3 regions of the Devosia sp. SL43 genome follow, and region 2 is predicted to be linked to each of the others. Evidence: predicted binding sites of a transcription regulator. Region 2 holds the regulator's gene; each other region holds the start of a gene.
The links. Region 2 encodes LexA, which represses DNA repair genes until DNA is damaged. Its sites were predicted from a motif close to TGTTCNNNNTGTGTTCNG; they were not measured.
Positions count from the first base shown of each region.

Region 1: IM737_RS11275 (helicase-related protein) is a predicted target of LexA. The motif match lies at 3,122-3,139, and genes of this name have one in related genera.
Region 3: recA (recombinase RecA) is a predicted target of LexA. The motif match lies at 2,095-2,112, and genes of this name have one in related genera.

Region 1 is NZ_CP063401.1:2,301,584-2,306,700, reverse strand. Features, by position in the region: gene IM737_RS11275 (helicase-related protein) at 1-3,019, opposite strand, end outside; gene hisC (histidinol-phosphate transaminase) at 3,693-4,787, shown strand; gene IM737_RS11265 (prephenate/arogenate dehydrogenase family protein) at 4,784-5,117, shown strand, end outside.
Region 2 is NZ_CP063401.1:541,224-546,340, forward strand. Features, by position in the region: gene trpC (indole-3-glycerol phosphate synthase TrpC) at 1-634, shown strand, start outside; gene moaC (cyclic pyranopterin monophosphate synthase MoaC) at 634-1,110, shown strand; gene IM737_RS20915 (molybdopterin molybdotransferase MoeA) at 1,107-2,309, shown strand; gene lexA (transcriptional repressor LexA) at 2,414-3,127, shown strand; gene IM737_RS02680 (DUF2155 domain-containing protein) at 3,172-3,600, opposite strand; gene IM737_RS02685 (NADH:ubiquinone oxidoreductase subunit NDUFA12) at 3,611-3,994, opposite strand; gene IM737_RS02690 (DUF4037 domain-containing protein) at 4,187-5,117, shown strand, end outside.
Region 3 is NZ_CP063401.1:983,491-988,607, reverse strand. Features, by position in the region: gene IM737_RS04910 (aldo/keto reductase) at 1-877, opposite strand, end outside; gene araD1 (AraD1 family protein) at 931-1,926, opposite strand; gene recA (recombinase RecA) at 2,195-3,271, shown strand; gene alaS (alanine--tRNA ligase) at 3,452-5,117, shown strand, end outside.

The sequences.
Region 1 (5,117 bases), 1.8 Mb from region 2:
GCGCCATCAGCTTGGCGAAGGGGCTATCCGGATCGAATGCCTTCTCCTTGCGCTCCTCGCGCGGCTGCTGGAACTTGGGCTTGTCGTCGCGCGGCCGTTCAAACTTGGCGCGCTCGCCCTTCTGGTCGTCGGGGCGGCGGTTGTCGTTACGCGGCCGGCCCTCAGGCTTGGGCTGCAGATGGCGGGCCTTGGTCAGATCCTGCACTTCGCCTTCGGGGCGGCGCGGGGCGGTCGGGCGGTGATTGCGCTCGGGGCGCGGGGCGCGGGCCTGCTGGCCCTCGCCTTCGGGACGGCGACGATTGTTGTCGTGGCGCTTGTTGTCCGTGCGCTTGCCTGATGGCGACCAGATTTCGTCGAATTCCGGCTCAGCCGGAGCGGCGGGCGCGGATTCGGCCGTCTCGGGCGCAGCCTCGACAATGGTCGTGGCTGGTATCTCGGTCGCCAGCACCTCGGCTTCGGGCGCAATGGTTGCCTCGACCGGCGCTTCGTCCACGGCATCAGTCGATATTGGGTTCTCGCTCAGCATCTCTTCGAGCGCCGGCGCTTCGGCCGATGCCTCCGCCGCTACGGCAGGCGCCGCGACCTTGGGGATGCGCTTGACGCGATAGCCCAGCGAATTGAGAATCGAGGCGAAGTCTTCGCCCGAACAGCCCAGTAGCGAGGTCATTTCCACCGTGACGCGGAAGCCATTGCCCTCGGCGGCGCCAGCGGGCAACTCGCCCTGGTGGCGCGTCGGATCGAGAGCGATCAGCGGACGGATGATGTCGGCCAGGCGCTCGAGGATATCGACGCGCACGGCCCGCTTGCCGGCCACCTTGAAGCCGGCGATCTCGTAAAGCCGCGTATCGACTTCGGGATCGACCACGAAGCTGGTGCGACCACTCAGCACGATATGCGGAATGTCGGTGACGCCAGCCTGGCGGATGCCGCCATGCTTGAGCGCGAACAGGATCAGCGCCAGCTCACGCGGGGCGGGCTTGAGCGAGAGCGGCAGGTAGATGTGGTAGGCGCCGAACTTGATGCCCAGCTTGCGCATCTTGCCGCGCACGTCCTGGTCGAGATTCTTGACCTCGTCGGAGACCTGATTGCGGGGGATGAGCCCCAGATGCTCGAACAGCTGGTAGCTGATGCCGCGGGCGGCGCCTTCGATATCGGCAGGAGCCTCAAGCGCCATGACGCTTTCGAGCACGGTATTGATGTGGTGGCGCAGCCAGAGGTTGAGCCGGTCCTGCACGCGCTCCAGGTCTGTGCCGGTCAGGGTCTCGTCAGCCAGAATCAGGATGCGCGGACGGTAGAGGCTGTCACCCTCGATCACCTCGGCGACGATATCGCCCTTCCAGCGCAGGCGCCCGTCGGTCGCCAGCACGATCTCCTCGTTGGGCGCGCCGGCCAGCCGGTCAGCCCGGTTGTGGATTTCGGGCGAGACGACGTGGTCGGCCGCCGCACGGATGCCTTTGACGTCGGCGTCGGCGTCGTTGCGGGCGATGGTGAAGCGGAAGCCTTCAAGCGTGCCGATGAGATGGCCTTCCAGCCGCACTTCGCCACGCTCATTGATCTCGGGAGATGCCATACGTTTGTCTTTCAGGTGACGAAGCAGCACGCTGGTGCGCCGGTCGACGAACCGCTGGGTTAGGCGCTCGTGCAGCGCATCGCTCAGCCGATCTTCAATATCCCGGGTCTTTTCGCGCCAATGAGCGGGGTCTGCAAGCCAGTTTTTGCGGTTGGCGACAAAGGTCCAGGTGCGAACCTGCTTGATCCGGTTGCTCAGTGTATCGATATCGCCGCTCGTATTGTCGCAAAAGCGCACCTGCTCGGCAATCCAATCGGCGTCGACCTTGCCGCGCTTGACTAAGTCCGAGTAAATTCGGGTGACGATTTCGCCGTGGTTTGCCGGCGAAATCCCTTGGTAATCCGGGATTTGGCAGCATTCCCACAGCAGGCGCGCCCCATCGAGGCCGCGCGCCAACTGCCCGGCCTCGTTGCGCGACACGAACTCCAGGGCATGCTGGTCCTTGGCCATGGGCACGCGGGTCAGGCTGCGATGCTCGGGTACCGCATCGAGGCTATGCTGCAAGGCGGCGATCGAGCTGAAATCAAGCTGATTGTTGCGCCATTGCAGCAGTTTGATCGGATCGAAGTCGTGTGTTTCGAGCTGGACGACCAGTTCTTCGTCGAATCCCTCGGTGCCGCCGGTCACGCCAAAGGTGCCATTGCGCGAGTGGCGGCCGGCGCGGCCGGCGATCTGGCCGATCTCTGCCGGGGTCAGATCACGGCTCATGCGACCGTCGAACTTGCTGTCATCGGCGAAGGCGACGTGATGAATATCGAGGTTGAGCCCCATGCCGATGGCGTCGGTGGCCACGAGGAAATCGACATCGCCATTCTGGTAGAGCTCGACCTGGGCATTGCGGGTGCGGGGGCTCAGCGCACCCATCACCACGGCGGCGCCGCCGCGCTCGCGGCGGATCAGTTCGGCGATGGCATAGACCTGCTTGGCCGAGAAGGCGACGATTGCCGAGCGCGTCGGCTGGCGCGAGATTTTCTTTGATCCCGAATAGGTCAGCTGGCTGAAGCGCGGGCGATCGATGATATCGGCATGCGGCAATAGCCGCTTGATAACAGGCGCCATGGTGGCAGCCCCGAGCAACAGCGTCTCATGCATCCCTCGCGCATGCAGGATGCGGTCGGTGAAGACGTGGCCACGGTCGAAGTCGATGGCCGTCTGGACTTCATCGATGGCGACGCAGTCGACGCGGATATCGACAGGCATGGCTTCGACCGTGCAGACCCAGTAGCGCGGCTTGGCCGGAACGATGCGTTCTTCGCCCGTCACCAGGGCGACCGCCTGCTCGCCGACGCGTTCGACGCAGCGCTGATACACCTCGCGCGCCAGCAGCCGCAGCGGCAGGCCGATCATCCCGGTGGGATGGGCCAGCATGCGCTCGATGGCAAAATAGGTCTTGCCGGTATTGGTCGGGCCAAGAATCGCCTTGACCGATTGGGCGGGCGGAAAGGTCATCGACGCCAATGTAGGAGGTGATGGCTGATGTTGCGAGGGCCAGGATAGCTTGTCCCAAGAAAGGACAGCAAATGCGACGCTTTTGTCACCGTGGTTAACGCTGAGAACGAGACCGGAACGAAACGGAACCGAATCGGCGAGAATCAACAAATGCGGGTTCGTTCACGGCTAGGGCTGGTGGCGATTCTATCGGGCAAGCCACTAGGCGAGAAATGTGCGCCTGCGTTTGGCCCTGACCCGATATTGGGCCCTTCAACTCCGCTAACAGACAGTAAATTTCGGTCGAATCCGCGGCTTCGTAACCACAACGTAAACGAACTCTGGTCGAAGATTTTCAACATGTTGCCGATTGGACGTCCGGCCAGACTGGGTCTTGCCGCGACAAATTGAGAATAAACCTGGTTGACCGTCCCAATGCGAGACAGCCGAGGTTCCGGGGACTGTGCCACCCCCCTCATCCGGCGCTGCGCGTCCCCTTCTCCCGCAAGGGGAGAAGGGGACCCGACTGAGATATCTTGGGCGTCGCCTTCTCCCCTCGCGGGTGCCCGAAGGGCGGATGAGGGGGTGTGCCGGGATGTCCCGCGTGCCAAAGAACTTCTGCGCATAGAACCGCTTTGCCATCTGGCGTCCGTTTGACTATGGTCCGCGCGGTTTTTCCGCCCAGATTGGCATCATGTCCGACGATATCCGTCCCGTTCCGCAGCCCGGCATTCTCGATATTGCGCCCTACCTGCCCGGCAAGTCCGGCGCGCCAGGCAGCAATGCGGTGAAGCTGTCGGCCAATGAAAGCCCACTAGGCGCCAGCCCCAAGGCCATCGAAGCCTTCCGTTCGGCCGCCGAGCATCTCGAAATCTACCCCGAAGGCTCCTCGCGCATCCTGCGCACGGCGCTGGCCGAGGTGCATGGCATCGATCCCGAGCTGATCGTCTGCGGCAACGGCTCGGACGATCTGCTGCATCTGCTGGCCCAGACCTATCTCGGCGACGGCGACGAGGCGGTGATGAACCGCTACGGTTTTTCGGTCTATCCGATCATCACCAAGGCGGCAGGCGCCAGGATCGTCATGGTCGAGGAGACCGACTACACCGCCGATGTCGACCTGCTGTTGGCGGCGGTCACCGACAAGACCAAGGTCATCTGGCTGGCCAATCCGAACAATCCCACCGGCACCTATCTCAGCGATGCCGAAGTCCGCCGCCTGCATGCCGGTCTGCGACCCGATATCCTGCTCGTCATCGACAGCGCCTATGCCGAATATGTCACCGCTGCCGACTACTCGGTCGGCCTCGACCTTGTCGGCGAGGCGAGCAATGTCGTCATGGTGCGCACCTTCTCCAAGATGGGGCTGGCGGCGGCGCGCATCGGCTGGATGGTCGGGCCTGATCATGTGGTCGACGCCATCAACCGCATTCGCGGGCCGTTCAACGTCAACCTGCCGGCGCAGCTGGCCGGTGCGGCGGCCACGCGCGATGTCGCGTTCACCGCACGGCTCAAGGTCTACAATGCCGAATGGCGCGACTGGATCACCCAGGAGCTCGATTCCAACCACATGCATGTGGTGCCCAGCCAGGCCAATTTCGTCATGGTGCTGTTCCCCGATGCGGAACATGCGGCCCTGGCCTTCAATACGCTGATGGAGCGCGGGCTGATCGTGCGCGAAATCGGGGCATCCTATGGCATCCCGCATGGGCTGCGCATTTCCATCGGTTCCGAGCAGGCGATGCGCGGCGTCGTCGGCATTCTCAAGGCATTGGTTCAGATCGCATGAGCGTCCATTTCCGCAAACTCGCCCTTATCGGCATCGGTCTTATCGGTTCGTCCATCGCGCTGGCAGCGCGGCGGCAGGGATTGGTCGAGGTCATCTCCATCGCCACCCGCAAGCAGGAAACGCTGGACGAAGCGCGCGAGCTTGGCTTGGGCGATGTCTATACGCTCGACGCGGCTGAGGCGGTGCGTGGCGCCGATCTCGTCATCATCTGTACGCCCGTGGGCGCCTATGAAGCGGTGATCCAGGCCATCGCTCCAGCGCTGGAGCCGGGCGCCATCCTGTCCGATGTGGGCTCGGTCAAGGGTCATGTGGTCAAGGTTCTGGCCGATC
Region 2 (5,117 bases):
GAAGAAGGCAAGCCCGTCCAAGGGCCTGATCCGCGCCGATTTCAATCCGTCCGAGATTGCCCGGTCCTACGAACTGGCAGGCGCCGCCTGCCTCTCCGTGCTCACCGATCGCCCCAGCTTCCAGGGCTCGCCCAGCTATCTGATCGAGGCCCGCGCTGCCACTCAGCTCCCCGTGCTGCGCAAGGACTTCCTCTTCGAGACCTACCAGGTCGCCGAAGCCCGCGCCTGGGGCGCAGACTGCATCCTTATCATTCTCGCTGCCGTGGGTGACGACGTCGCCCGCTACCTGCTCGACGCCGCCGAAGAGTGGAAGATGGACGCGCTGGTCGAAGTGCACGACCAAACCGAGCTCGATCGCGCCGTGGCGCTTGGCGCGGAGTTCATCGGCATCAACAACCGCAACCTGCGCACCTTCGAGACCACGCTCGAAACCTCGGTGAACCTGGCCATAGGCGTGCCGAAAAGCACGCTGCTGGTCAGCGAGAGCGGCATCGTCAATCATGACCATGTCGTGATGCTCGACCAGCGCGCCGGCATCGGCACCTTCCTCGTCGGCGAAAGCCTGATGCGCCAGGAGGACGTCACAGCCGCTACCCGCGCCCTGTTGATGGGCGCCCCGCAGGCCGTCCGCTGATGGCCGCAGGCCTGACCCATCTCAACGCCAAGGGCGAAGCCCATATCGTCGATATCGGTGACAAGGCGGTTACGCGTCGCCGCGCGGTGGCCCAGGCCCGCATCGTCGCCCGGCCCGAAACCGTCGCCACCATCATGGCCGGCGGCCTCAAGAAGGGCGACGCTCTTGCTGTGGCCCGCATCGCCGGCATCATGGCCGCCAAGAAGACATCCGACCTGATCCCGCTCTGCCATCCCATCCCCCTGACCAAGGTCAGCGTCGAGATCGAAGCGGATGGCACCGAGGCGATCCTGATACACGCCACCGCCGAAACCACAGGCCAGACCGGCGTCGAGATGGAAGCGCTCGTCGCTGCCTCCACGGCTGCGCTCACGCTCTACGACATGGCCAAGGCCATCGACCGCGCCATGGTGGTGACCGACATCTGCCTGCTGGAAAAATCCGGCGGCAAGTCTGGCGACTTCGTCCGCGCATGAGCCTGCTCCCGGTCGACGACGCCATCGCCGCCATTCTTGACCGAGTGCCGACGTCGCAGGCGGAGACAGTACCGCTGACCGAAGCCATCGGCCGCGTCCTGCTCGAGCCCGTCATAGCCACCCACGACCAGCCCCCCTTCAATGCCAGCGCCATGGACGGCTACGCCATGCGCGCCGCCGATGTGGTGGACGGGCACCGCCTCGCCGTCATCGGCACCTCGCAAGCCGGCATGGGCTTCGAGGGCACCGTCGAGCCCGGCCTGGCCGTCCGCATCTTCACCGGCGCGCCGCTGCCAACCGGCTCCGATACCGTGATCATGCAGGAAGAAGCCCGCGCCGCCGACGGCTTCGTCAGCTTCACCGCCCCTGCCCGCCTTGGCCACAGCGTCCGCCCTAGGGGTAACGACTTCGCTACCGGTCAGGAACTGCTCGCTGCCGGCACCCGCCTCACCCCCATGCAGATCGCCGTGGCCGCCGCCGCCAATGCCGCCCACCTCACCGTCGCCCGGCGGCCGCGCATCGCCATCCTGGCCACCGGCGACGAACTCGTGCTCCCCGGCTCCCCCCTCGGCCCCGACCAGATCGTCGCCTCCAACAGCATCGGCCTCGCGCCGCTCCTCGCCCCCTATGCGGAAGAGATCGTCGACCATGGCATTGCCCGCGACGACCGCGATCACCTCCGCGCCAAGTTGACCGCCATCTTCGCCACCGAGCCCGACATCGTCATCACCACCGGTGGCGCCAGCGTCGGCGATCACGACATCGTCCAGCAGCTGCTCGTCGAACTGGGAGTCGGCGTCGATTTCTGGCGCATCAACATGCGCCCGGGCAAACCGCTGATGTTCGGCACCCGCGGCAAGACGCTGATCTTCGGCCTGCCGGGCAATCCCGTCTCGGCCCTTGTCACCGCCCATGTCTTCATCAAGCCGGCTTTGCGGCACTGGCTGGGCCATGCCGAACCGCAAGCCTGGCAGTTGCCGCTGGCCAGCCCGACGCCGCCCAACACCGCCCGCCGCCACTTCATGCGCGCCCAGCTCGTCCACACGCCCTCGGGCCCCGAGCTGCAGCCCATCTCCCAGACCGATAGCGGCCACACCTCGTCCCTAGCCCATGCCGACATGCTGATCGTCCAGCCGGAAAACGATCCCGGCCAGGCCGCCGGAACGATCGTCGAAGCCCGCCCCATCGACGCCTTCTGATATCGGCGGCATCTACTACGCGGTGTTTCTTGGGATATTGCAGAACATAACTAGAACAAGTATAACTGTTCTGCCTACGTTCCGATTCTCTCCCCGAGGGGCCCATGCTAACGCGCAAACAACACGAGCTGCTGATGTTCATCCACGAACGGATGAAGGAAAGCGGCATCCCGCCATCGTTCGACGAGATGAAGGATGCGCTCGATCTGGCGTCCAAGTCGGGCATTCACCGGCTTATCACGGCGCTGGAAGAACGCGGCTTCATCCGACGCCTGCCCAATCGGGCGCGAGCCCTCGAAGTGGTGAAGCTGCCGGACTCGATGAACCCGTCGCTCGGCGGCCGCAAGGCGCGCTTCGAGCCATCGGTGATCGAAGGCAATCTGGGCAAGGTGGCGTCACCGCCATCCCGCGTGACATCCATGGACGACTATGCCCGTCCGATCGCCATTCCGGTCATGGGCCGCATCGCGGCCGGTACGCCGATCGAGGCCATCCAGACCCATTCGCACACCATCATGGTCCCACCCGAAATGCTGGGATCAGGCGAACATTATGCGCTCGAAGTGCGCGGCGACTCGATGATCGACGCCGGCATCTTCGATGGCGACACCGTGCTCATCAAGAAGCAGGACGCTGCCTCGACCGGCGAGATCATCGTCGCTCTCGTGGATGATGAGGAAGCCACCCTCAAGCGCCTGCGCCGCAAGGGCAATACGGTTGCCCTCGAAGCCGCCAACCCGGCCTACGAAACCCGCATCTTCCCGCCTGATCGGGTCAAGGTCCAGGGTCGGCTGGTCGGGTTGCTGCGCAAATATTGATGTAGAAAGGCAAGGCCACGCACCAGCGTGGCCTTTTTGTTTGCCTAGTCCCGCGCATCCGGTGGCGGCACGTCTGAACTGACCTTGCACTCGATCAGCCACACATCATAGACGGCATGGTCGACCGCATTCAGCGCCGGGCTGTCGGCGAACATCCAGCCGGTGAAGATGCGCCTGGATGTGCCGGTCAGGCTGCGCTGGTCGACTTCAAGAAAGGCCGACACACGCTGGGTCTCGGTTGGCGGGCGGCTGTAGCAGGCCCGTGGCGTGATCTCGAGCGCGCCGAACAGCACCGTCTCATCGATATAGACATCGAAGCGGGTGATGCGGCCGGTGATCTTGTCGAGGCCGGCAAAGGTCGCCACCGGGTTGGCGATCGGCTGCGCCATAATGGGAACGACAAGGCCAGACACCGCCAGCGCTGCCGACAGCGCCAGGCCCTTCAGCATTGAAAACGGGGCGATGCGGCGCAAGGCGCCGTCCTTATTCCGGCGACCAGGCGTCGTAATCGCCGGTCACGCGCGGGCGCTCGCCGGATTTGAGCAGGCTGCCTTCCGGGCGATAGGCGGCGGCCGTACCGGTCAAGTTGGCCTCATGCGGCTTTTCCCAAGCCTTGGCGACATACTTGGCCTGGCTGGGAACGACGTCCGTGCGGTGGTGCATCCAGCCGTGCCAGCCCGCGCCAATGGTCGAGGCATCGGCATAGCCGGCATAGGTCACATAGCGCCGGTCGGCCTTGCGATCCTGGTAGTATTTGTTGCCGAACTCGTCGCTGCCGACATAGTCGCCGAAGCGCCAGATCCACAGCCGCGTCCCCCAGGTCTGCCCGCTCCACCAGGAGAAGATTTCAGTGAGGAACTGGGTGATACCGGATTTGGCCAATTGTCGATTCCGCCGTCGAGATATTCGAGTTGAGGCGGTTTAGCATGGTCGCTCCCGTCAGCATAGGGCCGCCGGGATGGTGTGATCCGGAAATCATGCCTGCAATCTCAGTCGCCCCATGACCTTGGCCGGTACGGTCAAGTCTGCGACAAGGCAACACGCACCTGGGAGGCAATGATGCAGGGTATCGAGCTGTCGCGCCACTTCTACGTCGATGTCGTCTGCCCATGGCTCGACGCAGCTGCCCCTAACCTCCAGCATGCGGCCGCGCTGATCGGCTACGGTTCAGAGCTCCTCGGCTTTGACGACGAGATGTCACAGGACCACAATTGGGGCGCCCGGGTGCATCTCTTCCTCTCGCAGGATGACTTCGATGTGCATGCCCATCGCTTGGTCGATGCTTTCACCACCGAGGCGCCCAGGCAGTTTATGGGCGAGCCGATCCAATGGCGCAGTCGGCCCCATCCCGCGGCCAGCGGACGCTGGGCCGCAGGCGCGGTAGAGCACGGCCTCGAAATTCACACCATCGAGGCGCGCCTTGCCGGGGGTCTGGCCCTTGAGTCCGTGGATTCGATCACGCCGCTGCAATGGCTCGGCCTGTCCGAGCAACGCCTTCTCGGCTTCACGGCGGGTGCCGTCTTTCATGACGATGGCGACCGCCTCGGCAAGGTCCGTTCGGCCCTGTCCTACTTTCCCCGCGACATCTGGCTGTACAAGATCGCCTGCCAGTGGCGCCGCATCGGCGAAGAGCAGGCCTTCGTGGGCCGCACGGGCATGGTGGGAGATGAAATCGGCTCCCGCGTCATCGCGGCCCGCCTGGTGCGTGATGTGATGCGCATGGGCTTTCTGCTTGATCGTCGCTATGCGCCCTACCCCAAATGGTTTGGCAGCGCATTCGCCAGGCTGCCCATTGCGACGACCCTGTCGCCCCTGCTGGAACGCGTCCTGGTGGCGCCCGACTGGCAGGAGCGCGGCGAGGCCCTGGCCGCCGCTTACCTCGCCTTGGCGAACCGCCAGCGGGCCGACGGCATCGGTGATGTGTTTGAGCCGGTCATTGGGCCGTATCACGAGCGTCCCTTCGCGACGATCAACGTGGACGAGATCGGCG
Region 3 (5,117 bases), 440 kb from region 2:
CGTTGCAAACCGCCGGGTGGGTCAGCGGGAACTGCAGGGCTGCGGCCGGCAGAGGCACGCCGAACTCCTGGCAGACCGCGTCGATCGCCTTGACCTTGGCAACGATCGCCTCGGGTGCCTTGGCATAGTTGAACTTGTCGCCACCAACCAGAATGCCGGAATTGAACGGGCCGCCGACCACCACGGACGCGCCGCGCTTGATGCAAGTGGTCATGAACGGATCGAGCGAGGTCTGCTCCAGCAGCGTATAGCGCCCGGCCAGCAGGAAGACGTCCCAGTCGCCCAGCGCGAAGGCGTCCATCAGCACTTCCCACTCGTTGACGCCCAGGCCGATGGCCTTGATGACTCCGCCGTCACGCAATTCGCGCAGTGCCTTGTAGCCGCCGGTCTCGAGCTGCTTCCACAGCGGCCTGTTGCCTTCCACGCCATGGGTGGCAACGCCGATATCGTGCACATAGACGATGTCGACGCTGGCCAGCCCCAGCCGCTGCAGGCTGTCCTCGAACGAGCGCATCACGCCATCGTAGGAATAGTCATAGACCTGATTGAAGGGCAGGGGATCGACCCAGGCGCCCTTGTCCTGTTGTCCGTCAACCACGGGAGCCAGGAGGCGGCCGACCTTGGTGGAAAGCACGGCATCGATGCGACGCTCGCGCAACACGTCGCCAACGAGGTGCTCAGACCGGCCCAGCCCATATTGGGGTGCCGTGTCGACGTAGTTTATCCCCGCATCAAGGGCGTGATGTACAGTGGCCCGGGCCTGATCGGCCGGAACGGCGCTGAAAATACCGGCCAGCGATGCGCCGCCCAGCCCCAGCGTGGTGACCTCAAGCGCGGTCTGTCCAACGCGGCGTTTTTCGAATGTACGAGCCGTCATACTATCCCTCCCGGAGCGAGGGATAACTGACATGTTAGTGGCGATGCTTCAAGCTAATAGAGGTTGCCTACGACTATCGGATGCTCGGATTGCACCTGGATCGGATTGCGCAAAGCTGCGCCGAACTGGGCTTCTTCGATCTCGAATGCGTCACCCGGCTTGGTGCTGATGCCGTCGGCAAAGCTGAGGGTCGCCGTGCCGAAGCAGTGGACGTGCACGTCGCCCGGATTGCGGAACAGGTCGTACTTGAAGTGGTGATATTCGAGGTTGGCGATGGTGTGGCTCATATTGTTCTCGCCGCTGAGGAACGGCTTTTCCCACAGCACCTTGCCGTCGCGCCAGATGCGCGACATGCCCTCGATATGGTTGGGCAGATCGCCGACGCGCAGCTCCGGCCCGAACGAGCAGGCGCGCAGTTTGGAATGGGCGAGGAACAGGTAATTCACCCGCTCGGTCACATGGTCGGAGAACTCGTTGGCCAGCGCAAAGCCAAGCCGGCGTGGCTGGCCGTTCTGGTCGATCACATAGATGCCGGCGATCTCGGGCTCCTCGCCCGCATCCAGCGCGAAGCTTGGCGAGGGAATGGCCTGGCCCGGATTGATCACCGAATAGCCGTTGCCCTTGTAGAACCATTCCGGCTGCACGCCCTTCTGGCCAGCCGCCGGCTTGCCGCCCTCGACGCCCATCCGGAACATCTTCATGGAATCGGTCAGGTTTTCCTCGACCTTCGTTCCGGCCGATTTGTGCATGGCGTCGCGCGTCGCGGCGGACCCGAGATGGGTCAGGCCGGTGCCGGTGACATAGAGGTGAGCGGGATCGGGATGATCGATTGGCGTCAGCATGCGGCCATCGGCCAGGATGGCGGCGCGATCGACCGTCTCGCCCAGGCCATGCGATGCGATCAAGGCGGCCAGCCCGCCATTGCCGGCAGCCGCTGCGGTTGCCAGCTGATAAACGCTGGTCGCGCCGTTGACCTTGCGGGCGGTGCCGCCTTCGACAGCCGCAACCGCGCGTTCACCGTTGGTGTCGAAGAATTGGATGAGATTCATGGCGGGGCTCCTCCGCTGGGCGCCCGACAGGGCCGAATTGGCTGGCATAAAACGCAACATGCCCCCCAGACGCAAGCCCAAAAATCATACTTATCGACGGAAGCATGATTCTCGCGGTCCTGCTGACATGATCTGGCAGGATGTTCTCATTTTGTGCATTGACAGTTCCGGAACAAGATGAGAACAAATAGGGCACATTCAATGCATGGCCACATCAGGCGTCGGCGCGTTGCGCAGCCTCCGAGAGCGTGGAATAAGGAGAGACTAGATGGCTAACGCGCCGCTTCGTGTAGTTGAAGGTGGATCGATGGATAAGGACAAGGCACTTGCCGCGGCGCTCAGCCAGATCGAGCGCAATTTCGGCAAGGGCTCGATCATGCGCCTTGGCGAGGCATCGTCCATCGAAGTCGAGTCGATCTCGACCGGCTCGCTTGGTCTCGATATCGCGTTGGGCATTGGCGGGCTGCCCAAGGGGCGTATCGTCGAAATCTTCGGGCCGGAAAGCTCGGGCAAGACCACCTTGGCGCTGCATGTGATTGCCGAGGCCCAGAAGGCTGGCGGCATCTGCGCCTTCGTCGACGCCGAACATGCCCTCGACCCCATCTATGCCCGCAAGCTCGGCGTCAGCGTCGATGACCTGCTGATCTCGCAGCCTGATGCCGGCGAACAGGCCCTCGAAATCACCGATACTCTGGTCCGCTCCGGCGCCATTGACGTTCTGGTGGTTGATTCGGTGGCGGCACTGACGCCTCGCGCCGAGCTGGAAGGCGAGATGGGCGACTCACTGCCGGGCCTGCAGGCCCGCCTGATGAGCCAGGCCATGCGCAAGCTGACTTCGTCCATCTCCAAGTCCAAGTGCCTGGTCATCTTCATCAACCAGATCCGTATGAAGATCGGCGTGATGTATGGCTCGCCCGAGACCACGACCGGCGGTAACGCGCTCAAGTTCTATGCCTCGGTTCGCCTCGATATCCGTCGCATCGGCGCCATCAAGGATCGCGAAGAGATCGTTGGCAACCAGACCCGCGTGAAGGTGGTCAAGAACAAGCTGGCTCCGCCGTTCCGCCAAGTCGAATTCGACATCATGTATGGCGAGGGTATTTCCAAGACCGGCGAGCTTCTCGATCTGGGCGTCAAGTCCGGTGTCGTCGAGAAGTCAGGCGCCTGGTTCTCCTACGATAGCCAGCGCATGGGGCAGGGCCGCGAGAACGCTCGCCAGTTCCTCAAGGACAATCCGGCGGCTGCAGCAACCATTGAGCAGGGGGTGCGCGAAAGCTCGGGCCTCCTCGGCGAAGTGCTGCTGGTGGCAGGCGGCGATGACGACGCTGGTAGCGACGACGAATAAAAACTGCCTCCCATGCAGGGAATGCCTGAGGCATCGCGCAAGCGATGCCTCTTTTGTTTGTTGGGCCTGTCGCCACCCCAATCCCGCCGCAATGCTGGACATCCCGGCAAACCACGGGATAGAAAGCCAGCCGACCTGTTCTGCGGCGCTGCGGCGCCAGTTTCCGAATGAAAGCCTGACATGACCAGCGTAAATGACCTCCGTTCGAGCTTTGTCGATTACTTTGCCCGCAATGGTCATGAAGCCGTCGCGTCGAGCCCGCTTGTGCCGCGCAACGATCCGACACTGATGTTCGTCAATTCGGGCATGGTCCAGTTCAAGAACGTCTTTACCGGCGTCGAGAAGCGCGACTATTCGCGCGCCACCACCGCGCAGAAGAGCGTGCGCGCCGGCGGCAAGCACAACGATCTCGACAATGTCGGCTTCACCGCGCGTCACCACACCTTCTTCGAGATGCTGGGCAACTTTTCGTTCGGCGACTATTTCAAGGATCAGGCGATCGAATACGCCTGGAACTTGCTGACCAAGGAATGGGGCCTTCCCAAGGAAAAGCTGAGCGCTACCGTCTATCAGGACGACGACGAGGCGTTCGAACTCTGGAAGAAGATCGCGGGTCTCCCCGAAGACAAGATTGTTCGTCTCGGCGCCAAGTCCAATTTTTGGCAGATGGGTGATACCGGTCCCTGTGGTCCGTGCTCGGAGATTTTCTACGATCACGGCGACAAGTATTGGGGTGGCCCTCCGGGATCGCCTGAAGAAGACGGCGATCGCTTCGTCGAGATCTGGAACCTCGTCTTCATGCAGTTCGAGCAGGCGCCCGATGGCAGCCGCACCAAGCTGCCCAGGCCGTCGGTCGATACCGGCATGGGGCTCGAGCGCGTTGCCGCGGTCATGCAGGGCACTAACAACAATTACGAAATCGACCTGTTCAAGACGCTGATCGATTCCGTGGCCCATCAGACCGGCACCAGCCTTAAGGGTATCGAGGAAGGGCCGCTGGCCTCGCTTCGCATTATTGCCGATCACCTGCGGTCGATGAGCTTCCTGATCGCCGAGGGCGTGCTGCCGTCCAACGAGGGGCGTGGCTACGTGCTGCGCCGCATCATGCGCCGGGCCATGCGCCACGCGACGCTGCTGGGTGCGCAGGAGCCGATGATCCACCGCATCGTGCCGACGCTCGTCCGCGAAATGGGCCAGGCCTATCCGGAACTGGTGCGCGGCGAGACCATGGTTGAGGAAACCATCCATCTCGAAGAACGCCGCTTCCTCAAGACGCTGAGCCGCGGCCTCCAACTGCTGGACGACGCGACTGTCGATCTGAAGCAGGGCGACATGCTCGAAGGCGTCACCGCCTTCAAGCTCTATGACACCTATGGCTTTCCACTCGATCTGACCCAGGACGCCCTGCGGAACCGCGGCATCAATGTCGATCTGTCCGGCTTCCAGGATGCCATGGCGCGGCAGAAGGCCGAGGCGCGCAAGAGCTGGGCGGGCTCGGGTGAAGCGGGTGAAGACAAGGTCTGGTTTGCAGTGGCCGACCAGGTCGGCCCGACCGAATTCCTTGGCTACGAAACCGAGGTTGCCGAAGGCGTTGTTACGGCGCTGGTCCGTGGCGGCCAGATGGTCGAGACGCTGGCTGTGGGTGAGGAAGGCTTCATCATCCTCAACCAGACGCCGTTCTATGGCGAAAGCGGCGGCCAGGTCGGCGATACCGGCGTGGTCAAGGGCGAGGGCGTTGCTGCTGATGTCACCGAGACGCAGAAGCATCACGGCGTCTTTGCACACAAGGTCCGGGTTACCCAGGGTGCCATCAAGCTCGCGTTGCCATTGACGCTGACCGTCGATC